Regions from separate parts of the Desulfobacula phenolica genome, predicted to be linked through region 4. Evidence: riboswitches for the same ligand, from Rfam matches in the RefSeq annotation. Region 4 holds a riboswitch; each other region holds the start of a gene.
The links. A riboswitch is a leader RNA that binds a small molecule or an ion and turns the genes downstream of it on or off. The one in region 4 is predicted to bind cobalamin.
Positions count from the first base shown of each region.

Region 1: it holds a riboswitch for cobalamin, as region 4 does, so the genes downstream of both, BLT94_RS15850 (hypothetical protein) here and BLT94_RS17985 (TonB-dependent receptor) in region 4, are expected to answer to the same signal.
Region 2: it holds a riboswitch for cobalamin, as region 4 does, so the genes downstream of both, BLT94_RS11670 (helix-turn-helix transcriptional regulator) here and BLT94_RS17985 (TonB-dependent receptor) in region 4, are expected to answer to the same signal.
Region 3: it holds a riboswitch for cobalamin, as region 4 does, so the genes downstream of both, thiC (phosphomethylpyrimidine synthase ThiC) here and BLT94_RS17985 (TonB-dependent receptor) in region 4, are expected to answer to the same signal.

Region 1 is NZ_FNLL01000010.1:15,108-18,298, forward strand. It holds gene BLT94_RS15845 (FecCD family ABC transporter permease) at 1-831, opposite strand, end outside; gene BLT94_RS15850 (hypothetical protein) at 846-1,121, opposite strand; cobalamin riboswitch at 1,257-1,449, opposite strand; gene ade (adenine deaminase) at 1,602-3,191, opposite strand, start outside.
Region 2 is NZ_FNLL01000006.1:168,063-171,253, reverse strand. It holds gene BLT94_RS11675 (methyltransferase) at 1-960, shown strand, start outside; cobalamin riboswitch at 1,205-1,390, shown strand; gene BLT94_RS11670 (helix-turn-helix transcriptional regulator) at 1,679-2,650, shown strand; gene BLT94_RS11665 (ABC transporter substrate-binding protein) at 2,821-3,191, shown strand, end outside.
Region 3 is NZ_FNLL01000009.1:107,990-111,180, reverse strand. It holds gene thiC (phosphomethylpyrimidine synthase ThiC) at 1-1,146, opposite strand, end outside; cobalamin riboswitch at 1,231-1,410, opposite strand; gene BLT94_RS15135 (flavodoxin family protein) at 1,949-2,587, opposite strand; gene BLT94_RS15130 (Spy/CpxP family protein refolding chaperone) at 3,002-3,191, opposite strand, start outside.
Region 4 is NZ_FNLL01000012.1:108,560-111,750, reverse strand. It holds gene BLT94_RS17990 (GntR family transcriptional regulator) at 1-598, opposite strand, end outside; cobalamin riboswitch at 806-1,010, shown strand; gene BLT94_RS17985 (TonB-dependent receptor) at 1,202-3,191, shown strand, end outside.

The sequences.
Region 1 (3,191 bases), on a different contig from region 4:
CACAAACCCTATAATACCTGAAACAGAAACACAGATGGCCGCCAGCATTGAACCGGTTATCAACAAGATTAAAGTCGTTTTTTTCAAATCAACACCAAGGCTTGTGGCGGATTTAGCCCCAAGTGCGACCAGGTTCAGATCACGGGCAAAAAATATTGAAACAAACAGACCAATCAACAGAAAAATTACAACAACAACAAAATCAAACCAGGTTTTGGAAGCAAAACTTCCCATAAGCCAGAAAATAATGACCGAGACCTGTTCATTGGCAATAAATTTTAAAAAACTGATACCGGCAGAAAGTATTGCAGCGACAATAATTCCGGATAAAATCAAATTGTTGGAGGATAGCCCGGCCATGGGGTTTTTTGATGAATAAGATAAAAAGATGACCACAAACAAAGTAACACAAGCACCTGTAAAGGCAAAAGCCGGAACGGAAACAAAGGCTGCACTTAAGTTTAATAATATGGCAATACTTGCACCAAATGCTGCTCCAGCTGATACGCCAAGGGTATAGGGATCGGCCAGGGGATTTAGCAATATGCCCTGAAACAAACTCCCGGATACGGCAAGTGCCGCCCCGACAGCGGTACAGGTTAATATTCTTGGAAGCCGCACATCAAACAGAACAGCCAGATAGGTTTCACTGGCATTTCCCATGATTTGATGACCGGTCAATTTTCCATAAAGAATGCTGATAATATCAACCATTGGAATCCTGATATATCCCATGGAAAGCGAAATAAGGATCATTAAAACAAGAAAAAGGGAGAAAAGGACCACCAGATATCCTATTCTCCCCTTTGATATGGCAACCGGTATACTCAAATTTTTGCCATAATCTACAGGCCTGCACCTGAAGCTTTTGCAGCATCTTTTATACAAGACACAAAAAGATTTGCGAACTGATTATTAAATTCGGCACTAAAGTTTTGTTCTACTTGGTTAAGGTCGTTCCGGTACTGTTCAAATTGTTCCATATGAAACAGATGGGCGGATTGAGCTGCTTCCGGCGAGGCTGTGATAAAATTTGCAACAATAGTAGATTTGGCTTGGAGGGTTGAACATAAAATCAGGCCCAGAAAGAGAATCAGTACAATAAATTTAAATTTTTTCATAACATTTCCTCGGTTATTATCAATATTAATAACACGAAACTGGGCATAAACAAAAAAACCCATATCAGAAACTGTCTGATATGGGAACCGTTTTTATCCTCATTTTCTTGATCTGCCCAAGTCCTCGCAAGCAACACGACCAAAGGTTTTCAGGCAGGCTTTCTGACTTCCGGATCAATTGAGTCGTCACCCCTTCCCGTTAACTCCAACTTATTGAACAGTGGCAATAGTGACGTTCATCCCCGATTACAGCGGCGGGTCCGCTCCTGATTTTCACAGGATTTCCTTTTGACTGCACCTAAGCAGCACCTGAAACCTTTGATAAAATAGATGGATTCTACAACGGTGTCAAGAAAAACTTCATATCTTTATCAATTTTTTCAAATACATATAAAAACTCCAGGGTTCTTTTTTTCCGTCAAGGTCAAAATAAAAAAACAACGGCGGGTTTGTATGATGGTTCAAATGACGTTATCATGCCTATTTGATGCAATCATCTGCAAACAAAGACGTGACGGCAAATTTTTCAACATCAACAAGTCCTAAGTCGGTTATTTTCAGCTTTGGAACCGGTGACAGACATAAAAATGATAAAATCATAAACAATGACGGGTGGTCACTTCCCAATATTTTCACCTTTTGTTTTAAGATTTTCAAATCAGCAGCTGTTTTCTCAAAACTATTATTGGACAGCAAACCTGCAACAGGCAAAGGCAAATCAGCGACCACCTGATTATTATCAACAACAACCAGTCCTCCCTGCATTTTTTTTATCCGTTGAAAAGCTGCAAACATATCCACATCATTGGTTCCGGCTATCACAATATTATGGGCGTCATGAGCAACCGTTGACCCGATTGCCCCTCGCTTGAGTCCAAGCCCCCTGACAAAGGCTTTTCCTATCCGGCCCGTAGCATTGTGTCTTTCTATGACAACGATTTTGAGAATATCACGGCTGATATCTGATTCAATATAATTGTTTTTAATCCTGGCAGTGGCAATAAATTTATCCGTTACAATCTGACCTTGCAGGATATCAATGACACGGATCTTGCTGCCTGCCGCAGGAATTTTGAAATCTGCCCGGCTCAGTTCGCCAGGATTCATTGTCCCCCTTAACTTGGGGATTTTATGAAGAGGGCGGCAAATCAATGACTGATTTTTCAAAACAGGCACACCTTTTTTATATACAGCCTCGATTTTCACCTGTTTATAATCAGAGAGCAAAACAAAATCCGCCCAAAAGCGGGGTTTTATTGCCCCTATATTCCTCAGCCCATAGTGATTTGCAGTGTTGATGGTGGCAATCTGATAAGCGGTTATGGGAGCCATTCCCAAAGAGATAGATTTTCTCAGTGAATGATCAATATGCCCTTCTTCCAGCAGGTCATCAGGATGTTTATCATCCGTGGCAAAGGAAAAGTGCCATGAATTTTCTTTTGTTACAATGCCGATCAAATCTTCCAGGTTTCTTTCCGAAGTACCTTCCCGGATTAAAATGTGCATGCCCTTTTGAAGTTTTTCCTTGGCTTCTTTAGCAGATGTTGATTCATGGTCGCTGTCAATTCTGGAAAATATATACGCATTCAAATCTTTTGCGCTGATACCCGGAGCATGCCCGTCTATTTTTTTCCATTTGGCCGCGGCAATGCGTTGATGGACTTCTTCATCACCATTAATGACCGCAGGATAATTCATCATTTCACCGATTCCGGCCACCCCTTGCTTGTGTATCAGGGCGCACAAGTCCTTGTGACCGATATTGGCACCTGAAGTTTCAAGCGGTGTGGCCGGTACGCATGACGGCAGCATGACAAACACATCCAAAGGAACCTGTTTGATACTGTCCAGGACATACCGAATTCCTTCCAGCCCCAGCACATTGGCAATTTCATGAGGATCTATTATTACCGCAGTGGTTCCCCGCTGCAGCACGGCCCGTGAAAATTCAGGAAGTGTCAGCATGGTGCTTTCAAAATGCATATGCCCGTCAATAAAACCGGGTGACATGTAAAGACCCTGGGCATCAATGATTTTTTTTGCATCATACTCGCCAAACCCGATAAAGCG
Region 2 (3,191 bases), on a different contig from region 4:
ACGGTTAAAACAGCTTTGCAGTTGGGCCTTTTTGATCTTCTGCCCGAACCGCAAAGTGCTTCTGATATTGCTGTGCGGGTTGAGTGTGATGCAAAAAATACCGAATACCTGCTCAACGCATTGACTGCACTGGGGTATTTGTATAAAAAAGACGGCCTTTTTTGCAACACTGAGCAGACGGAGCGTTTTCTTACCAGCCGGGGAGATACCGGCCTGGCCGAGTCCCTGCTGGCCTATGATCAGTGGAACGAACCGGCTCTGAACGGTAGGATGCTTACGTTGGTCAAGGAGGGCGCTCCTCTCAGCCGTGATATGGTATCTGAACAGGTGTGGGCGGACTCTGCCCGCAAATCAATTAACGGTAGCCGTTGCGGCCGGGCTCAAGGAATCGCCCGCTTGCTTTCCTTGTTACCCGATTTTGATCAATGGCAAAAGGTTCTTGATATTGGTGCCGGTCCGGGCCTGATAGGGATTGCCGTTGCTGCTGCACATCCTACGTTAGAGTGCTGTTTGTTTGATCGTCCAGTGGTGATTGATGTGGCACAGGAGACAATCAAGGAGTACGGTATGGAAGACCGGGTGAAAACCATAAGCGGGGATTATTCTGTCGATCCGTTTGGAGAGGGGTATGATGCAATTATCGCCAGTTATACTTTGAATTTTTATAATGAAACTGAAAAACTGGCCCCAATTATGGAAAAGTGCTTTGCTGCATTAAATCCCGGTGGCAGCCTGATTGTTTTTTCAGATGGTTTGAGCGAGGAAAAAACCCAACCCACTGATATGGTTATCAGCTGGCTGCCTACTTCGTTGATGGGGCAGGACTTCTCTTTTGAAGAAGAGGTGTTGCCCCGGGCCATGCTTGCGGCCGGTTTTGACTCGGTTCGTACCAAAACATTGACCGACCAGTTTATTTCACCTCTTGGGGTGACGGAGTTTCATGTTGGGAGGAAACGTTAAAATGCAAAGGATGTTTGAAATAAGGTTATTTTATCTGGAGGATACAAACGGTGAAGTAATTGAAAAAGTAAATAGGAGGAATTGAGTAATCTGCCAAGTGGGCTTAATAAGTGTGAGGACGACTATGTGTTCTTGCTTTTGTCCGGTTTTAATTCTCAGTTGATGAAATAAGCCGATCATTATCTGAAATTGAGATAGATATATTCTCATTTGTGCTTGACTTTTATTTTATCGGTGATTATAAGCTTAAGTACTTTGTTCTGGTGCTTAAAAGCATAATAGGGAATTCCGTGAAAATCGGGAACGGGCCCGCCGCTGTAACCGGGGACGAATGCCGCAGAAAATCCACTGCCTGAATTATTTCAGGTGGGAAGGGGCGGTTGTAGGACGAACCGGAAGTCAGAAGACCTGCCTGAACAAAATGGTTTATTTCTCGTGGACAGAGAAAGCCATACTATGATTTTAAGGGATGAAAACGGATATCCTCAACCAATTTTATATTGGTTGAGGATTTTTTTTTGCATCAAGCTATGTGAAAGTTAGCGTTTTTTTAAATTTTATTATGGACTCAGGAGGCAAATAATACTTGAAGCCAAGAAACTAAAATTCAATATGGATACCTTGGCGCAAAGAAAACCTCGGGTTCTATTAAGCTTTGAATCCTGGGTTTCAACTAATCGGTTATGGCACTTGGGTTATGCCGATGCAGGCAGCACAAATGAAAAAGATATTACTGATACCATCTACTCAGACCAATAATAAAGAAAAAAACCTGATTAACATTCCCCCATCCATTGGTACAGGGAGTATTGAAATTATTCATTTGAATTACGGTATTCGATTGGTCATTGCGGATTACAGCCTGAACCAGCCGACTATTTTGGAATGCGGAGTGTCTGGTACTTCTTTCGGATTCGGCTTCTGCCTTTCGGGGACTATAGAGTCACATCCGCCATATTTTAAGGAATCGTTTTTTGTAAAAAAGGGGCAAAGCGGTTTTTTTTCTTTCCCGGACACTCTTGGTTACACTGAAATAATCGGCCTTGAGCGAGTGATCAGAATATCGATTTTGATGGACCTGGATCAGATGTCAGCTTTTGTAATGGAATACCCGGATCAGTTTATGAGCGTATTGATAAACATAAGTGAAACCTCTTTTCGTTTTCCAGATATGATTTCTCAGCCCATGTGGGGCGCACTTGACAAGATACTGCATTGTCCTTATCACGGGTTAACCCGCAAATTTTTTATTGAAGGCAAAGTCATGGAGCTGATAGCCTACAAGATGGAACAGCTGGAAATAGAAAATTGGCAAAATCCTGAAGAATCTGTTTTAGCACCCAATGAAGCTGATTGCGTTTGTCATGCCGCCCGATTGTTAACTCATGATTTGGAAAATGCACCGGGTTTGATAGAACTTGCCCGTTCCGTGGGGATGTGCCGCAGCAAACTGCATCATTGTTTTTGTAAGTTCCATGGTATTTCCCCTTTTGAGTATCTGCGTAACCACCGCCTTGAGGCTGCCAGACGCCTTTTGAATGAAGGTAAAATGAACGTTACCGAAATCGCTTACAAGGTTGGCTACAGAAGCCTCAGTCATTTTTCCAAAGTATTTAAACAATATTTTGGCTGCCCGCCCGGAAAATGTTTGAAAAATGCTGTTTCCTTATCAAATAGACGATTGCGCTAAAAAAATAAACATGACCATTATCATATTCCCAAAATTTGTGTTCTATATCTTCAGGAATTAATTAAAATCCGCAGTACTAAGGAGAAGGAAATGCAATTATAGAGCCATGTTTTTAAAATAAGGAGAAAAGGACGGTTGGAGTAATTCTCTCGTGGATGAAAGAGGAGTTTATGCTTAGAGAAAACAATGTATTAAAATTATACGGTCTGTTTTTACTATTTTTTATTTTTTTTGTTACAGGCAATGCAATCGGAAGACAAAATGAAATTACAATAATTGATGCCATGGGGAGAGAGGTAACAATTAAACAGCCGGTTAATCGTATAGCCTTTAGTGGCACCTGTATTGCTGAAGCGCTCAGGTTAATCGGTGTTTGGAACAAAGTGGTTGGAAGAGGATATATGGTTATACCGGATAAACATTTATATCCGGATATCGAAAAGTTAACTGTTATTGCCATGGAACCTCCCGGCCCTTATAACATTAATTGCGAAAAGTTATTAGAACTTGATGTTGATCTTTTGATTACAATGAGTTTTTC
Region 3 (3,191 bases), on a different contig from region 4:
CCATCTCATGTCCCGTCTTGCCATGGCAGCCTGTTTTTCATTTTCCCGCCGGTCAGGGTATTTGGAAATATCCCCGATACGGGCTGCAAGCCGAGTGGCCCTCACGCCTTCTCTCACGTCATTGACATCCGGCAGGGCAAGATGTTCGGCAGGAGTGATATAACAGATCAGATCCGCGCCAAACCGGGCGGAACTTGCCGCACCAATGGCGGCGGTGATATGATCGTATCCTGCGCCGGTATCGCAGGGGATGGGGCCTAAAACATAATAAGGCGCATTGCCGGACATGCGTTTTTCCAGCATGATATTGCCTTCAATTTCGTCCAGGGGGACGTGGCCCGGTCCTTCCACCATCATCTGGCAGCCCTGATTCCGACCGATTTCCGCCAGTTCGCAGTTGATGATCATTTCAGCCATCTGGGCACGGTCATGGCTGTCATGGATGGCACCGGCCCTGATCCCGTTGCCTAAGGAAAGAACGGCATCATATTTTTTCATCAACGCACACACACGGTCAAACTGCTCATACAAGGGGTTCTCTTTTTTATTGATATCCATCCAGGCCACCATATAGGTTCCGCCCTTGGATGCCAGACCGCCATAACGAAATCCCTGTTTTCTTAAGCGTTCAATGGTGTACTGGTTAATCCCGCAATGAATGGCCATAAAGCTCAAGCCGTCATCCAATTGCTTTTCAATCAGGTCAAACAGGTATTCAGGGTCTAATTTTGCCGGATTTTTGTATTTGCGGATGGCTTCTTTAAATGCCTGGTACAACGGCACATTGCCCACGGCAAGATCGGTATTGGCCAGAACCGTTTGCCTTACGTTATCAAGATCCCCGGCAGCAGACAATTCCATTAAGGTGTCAGCCCCTTCTTCCCGGGCAGCCTCTGCCTTTGCCACCTCAAGATTAACATCACAGATATCTGAAGAGGTTCCAATGGAAGCGTTCACCTTGGTGCGCAGGCCGGTTCCAATTCCGGTAACCTTTTGCCCGGGGCGCTTGGGATTACAGGGGATAACAATTTCACCCTTTGCCACATGATCTAAAATAAAGGATTCAGACAGCCCTTCAGTCTGGGCAACGATTTGCATTTGTTTTGTGATGGTTCCCTGGCGGGCATGCTCAAGCTGTGTTGTCATAGTTTCCTCGCTATCAAATCTCCTGTAAAACCAAAAAAATTTTGCAAGAGATGAGTTCTTACAAAACCTTTTACCATTAGATTTTACAATGATTTTTACCTGGCTCGTCTTCTGACTTCCGGCATTAAACCTGTTTTTTTAGCCTTCCCGTTTTCACAGTGGCCTTTATAAAAAAAAACAGATGTTTCCGGTTACAGCGGCGGGACCGTTACGGAGTTTCACCGTATTCCGTTTGCCAAGGCAACCAACAAAATATGAACACTTTTTATAGAATACGGCGTGTGAAGTCAATATTTTTTTTGCACGACGATCAAGGTTACATGGGTAACGTTGCACGGTCTCCTTGTAAGGATACGGGTCAGCTTAAATATAATCAATGAACACTAAGAAATTATTTTAAAATCGAACAAACTTATACGAGATCCTTCTGAAAACAAGCAAGAAAGACAAGAACGAACCTATATCCGATGAAGAAATACTTGAATTTTATGAATGAGATTAAAAATACTGATTTGGAAGCTGTAGCAAAAATCCTCGATCTTGAGTATTCTGAATCAGAATCCATACTTATTCCATTCCTGAGCAGAACATATAATGTGTCGCAAAAAGGCATATATCGTGATGATAGGGTGGACCGCTCCGCGCTCCACCCTATCGGTGCGATATCGGTATTATAATAATTTTTAACTTGTCTGCCGTTGAAAAGCTCAATGATATTTTCGAAAAAAGATGGGCCTGAGTCTGCTACCTTTTTAAACTGTTTGACGCATTGATGTTCAAAAAAAACTGGATCAATCTTTATCTATTTTAACCGCTCACCCATTAGACTTCCAATTCGCACGGCTTCGTCCCATACTTCCTTTTGATCCTCTACTTTGGCATATTGAACATCAGCTGCCTTTGTTCCGGTCTCAATCAGATTACTTCTGAATGCACTCATCTCGCAATCATACCCCACACCGCAGAACGCACAGACAATATTTCCCTGAACCGTTACCTGTCCGATAAGATCCATGTTCTCATATTCTTTGAACTCGGTAGCCAATGCTTTATTGACAGCGGTCAGTGCCTCCGGCACAAGTCCGGTCAGAACGGTTGCAACCAGTTTGCCTTTTAAAAGATTTTTCTGGTGTCTGAACGACCAGAATCTTTCTAAAAGCGCCTTTGTGAATCCATCAATTTGTGAATAGGGAATATATCCACCAATCACCAGGGCTTTGGCTGCTTTAATTTTTTCTGCAAGTGCAGGAAAGTCATCGTTTTGTTTGCAAACGTTATCATGGACGCATTTATAACAGGCAAGGCAGGGTCTGACATTAATTGAACTGAGCTTCACAAATTCGGTTTCTGCACCGGTTGCATCCAATACCGCTTTGATGATACGATCTGTGTTACTGTTTTTTGTGGGGCTTCCGGAAATTCCTAATACGTCGATACTCATTTATATTCTCCTTATTTGATATAGATATTGATTCCTATCGTTCATTGATACAAACGAATATATTTTAAATAGCCAAACATTCTGTAATAATTGCTACAATATTAACAATAATATTTAATAATACGGTTTACAAAGGAGGTTTGCAATTTAATCAAATTACGCATATTTTAACACCATTATCCTAATTTAAAAGACTATTTTGAACAAACATTCAAAAAATTGTTGATGCGGGATCTTTTGGGGTTTATCTTGAACGTACATTAAAGATTAATTTGTTTGTGAACAAAAACATTGATTGAGTTCCTGTTATTGATTTTAAAATACTGCTATTCTATCGTTATTATTAGGCGCTTTTCCTAATTTGCAGAAGGGGCACCATGTCGAATCGCAAGTTTATGTTACCGGTTTCAATTTTCAAAAGACTTTTTTATCATCAGGCATTTCCATCCCATGAGGTCCGGGGATGGCTTTTTTACCATGCCCTGAATCTTGCTTTTTCTGATGCATATCATCCGGCCTCAGCTTTTTGATTTGATCCCCATTCAGAATTTTTCCAACCGCCAGTCGAGATTCAATATCCTGGATAAAAATTTTACCTTTTATG
Region 4 (3,191 bases):
GATTCAGGTTAAGTGCAGTTGACTTGTTTTCAGGCAGAAAAGATATTTTAAAGGTTTGCCTGCCTGTTTCCGGCTTCAGATAATACTGATCCGACACCACCCCGGAAAGGGATCTGTTTTCAAGATCCACAGTTTCCAGGCCCCTGAACAATACTGGATGAAGATAGATATCCTCCAATAATACAGGATCTGCCTTAACACAGGTTAGGCGCGATAAAAAAAAAGCGGGTTTTCCTTCAAAAGGATTGGTTTTATCATCAGTAACATTCACGGCAGCCAGAGGAGCCAGAAGTTTTGATTCAGTCTTGATCCCTTTTGTTTCAAACGCCTGGGACGTGCCTGCAAGACAAAACAGGTCCACCTGGTTGCCGGGTTGCTTCACAAAAGTTCCAGACCCTCTTTTGCGTTCAACAAGGCCTTTTTTGACAAGTGTATCCATGGCCTGGCGCACTGTTGGACGGCCAATGCCGTACTGCTTTGCCATCCCGTTTTCAGACGGGATAAGATCTCCGGGCATGTATGTTCCGCATCGGATCTGTTCTGTCAGGATGTCTGCCAGCTGATGGTATAAAGGAAGCGGTGACTTGTGGTTGAGCATTATTAACCCCGTAATAATTATTGGAAGAATAGCAAAAGATAAAAAATATCTGTAAAGTTGTCAAGACATTTTAACAAATATTGGATTTTAAGCATTCAAAAATGTTGTTTTTTCAAAATCCTTTTTGTTTTGAAACACTTGCTGTAGGTTTGGGGTAATATGAATTAGTTAAAATAAATTTACCTTGACTTTTTTACTGTCTGTCAATAGGAATACCTGTGTTTTGGTGCTTTAATGCTTAATAGGGAACTCCTGTGAAATTCAGGGACGGGCCCGCCGCTGTAACCCTGCCTCTTTTAAAATAAAGGGGAACTTTTTTGGCTGGAAAATGTCACTGTTTTGTTTGAACAAAATGGGAAGGCTGCCAAAAAAGAAAGGAAGTCAGAAGACCTGCCGAAACCTGATTGATAATCTGCTTTATGGACAGAAGTGGATTAAATGATTTTGAGGATAAAAAAAGGGACTTCCCGGATCAAACATTTGGAGTGATTCGGGATTTTTGTTTGCCCTGTTTCAAGCATATCAAAAACACTTTTGCCTGATGATCAGGAAAATTCCGAATCAATTATGGATTGTTTAATTATAATTGTGAAAGGAATTTAAATGAAACGCTGTCTTGTTGGTTTGATCTTTTTAGCTGTTTTTCTGCCTGCTTATGGAATGGCCTTGGAAATAAAAGAACCTGTTCATAAAATGGATGAATTGGTTGTCACCTCCACCAATAAAATAAATGCAATTAATACGCCTGCCAGTCTTTCCATTATCACTGGAACGGAATTGGAAGAAATGGGGGCAAAAAATGTTATCGAAGCCCTGGGTAAAATTCCAGGTGTTGTTGACAGTAGTGCAAAGCGCGGTACAGTTGTGATTCGCGGCAACAAAAGCGCAATGGCAGGGGGGCCTGTTATCCTGATTGACGGTATCCCGCAAAAAATCGGGGATTCCAGGTATAGTGAATTTGACTTTATTCCCGTAGCTCAAATTGAGCGCATTGAAGTGCTGCGCTCCGCCGGGATTGCATACGGGCCTGGTGCGGCTCGTGGGGTCATCAATATTATTACCAAAAAAGCAAAGCAAGAAGGCATTCATGGTGATGTCTCTGCCGCATACGGTTCATGGGATACCCATGATGAAACCGCATCCCTCCATGGCAGGCAAAACCAGTATGATTACATGTTAAATGTTGGAAACCATCACACTGATGGGTATGAGCAGGAAGAAGAAAACAGGTTATCGGTTCTTGCCAGGCTTGGGTATAATTTGTCTGACCAGACCCGCATTGGCATATGGGTTAATCATATGGACTATGATATGGAGACTGCGTATGGTTTTCGCAAGTACCTGTGGCAATTGGAAAATTACCGCAGGGACATCCATTTTCCGAAAAGTGAAACAGATTCGGATTTGATCTGGCATACTGAAAAAGAGCAGCAAAATTCAATCATTGCCCTTGAACTGTCTCATAAAGATGAGAAAAAATTTATCGATTCCGCACTTTCCTGGACAGGTTATGATGAAACAGACAAGAGCCTTGCTTATCTTTTTGATAAACCCTCAAGTGTGTATCACAATGATTCTGAACAAGATACTTATACGGTCTCAATTTCAGGCGGATACCATTTTAATTTTGGTGCCATAAGCTATACACCCTCAATTGGATTGAATTATGAAAGCATTGATAATGATGTAAGCCGGATATATCCGTTTGATCCGGGTAAAAACACGGATGCATACAATTTTGATCTCCAGGAGAAAACCTATGGTATCTTCTGGGATAATGACTTTCTTTTTCAAGAAAAATGGGGATTTAAAACAGGAGGACGACTGGACAGGACCGAAGTTAAACTGCAAGACAAGGTGCCAAATATTGCAGATGAGGATCGAACCATGTTCAGTTATTTTATGGCCCCGTCCTACCGTTTCACGGACAAGGCAAACCTCTATGTTTCAGCAGGAAGAAATTACTGGTTTCCAACGCCCCGGTATTATGCCTGGGCGGTTGAAGATGGCGGAACTTTTAACCCTCCTGAAAACCTGGAGCCAGAAGAGGTTATGACTTATGAAATCGGTTATAAGCACATGCTGAACAAGGCTTTCAATATAAATGCCACCCTCTATTTTTCAGATTATAAGGACAAGTTCGGCTCAGTCTATGAAGGAACGACATCTCGAGGACGGGGAAATATCGGTGATGCCGAGGCAAAAGGCATTGAGCTTGAAGCCGATGGCCGGGTGTGTTCTTTTTTCGGCTACCGTCTGGCCGGCACCTACCAGGATATCCAATGGACTTCAGGCACAGTATCTGCCAAACTTCATCCGTCAAACACCACGGATAAGCACGCCGACATTGCCGGAAAACAAATTTACTGGGTACCTGAATTCAGCGGTCTTGTGGGGCTTGATTTTTTTCCTTTGGAAGGACTCAAGTTAAGCATGGATATCAATTACATGGGTGAACGATATGTGGATTATTTAAACCGCATAAAATATCCTTCCAAAACAACTGTTGATGCAAGAATTTCCTATGCCTGGAACCAATGGAAATTCTGGGTTCTGGGTAAAAATATTTTTGATGAAGATCTTGAATATGTTT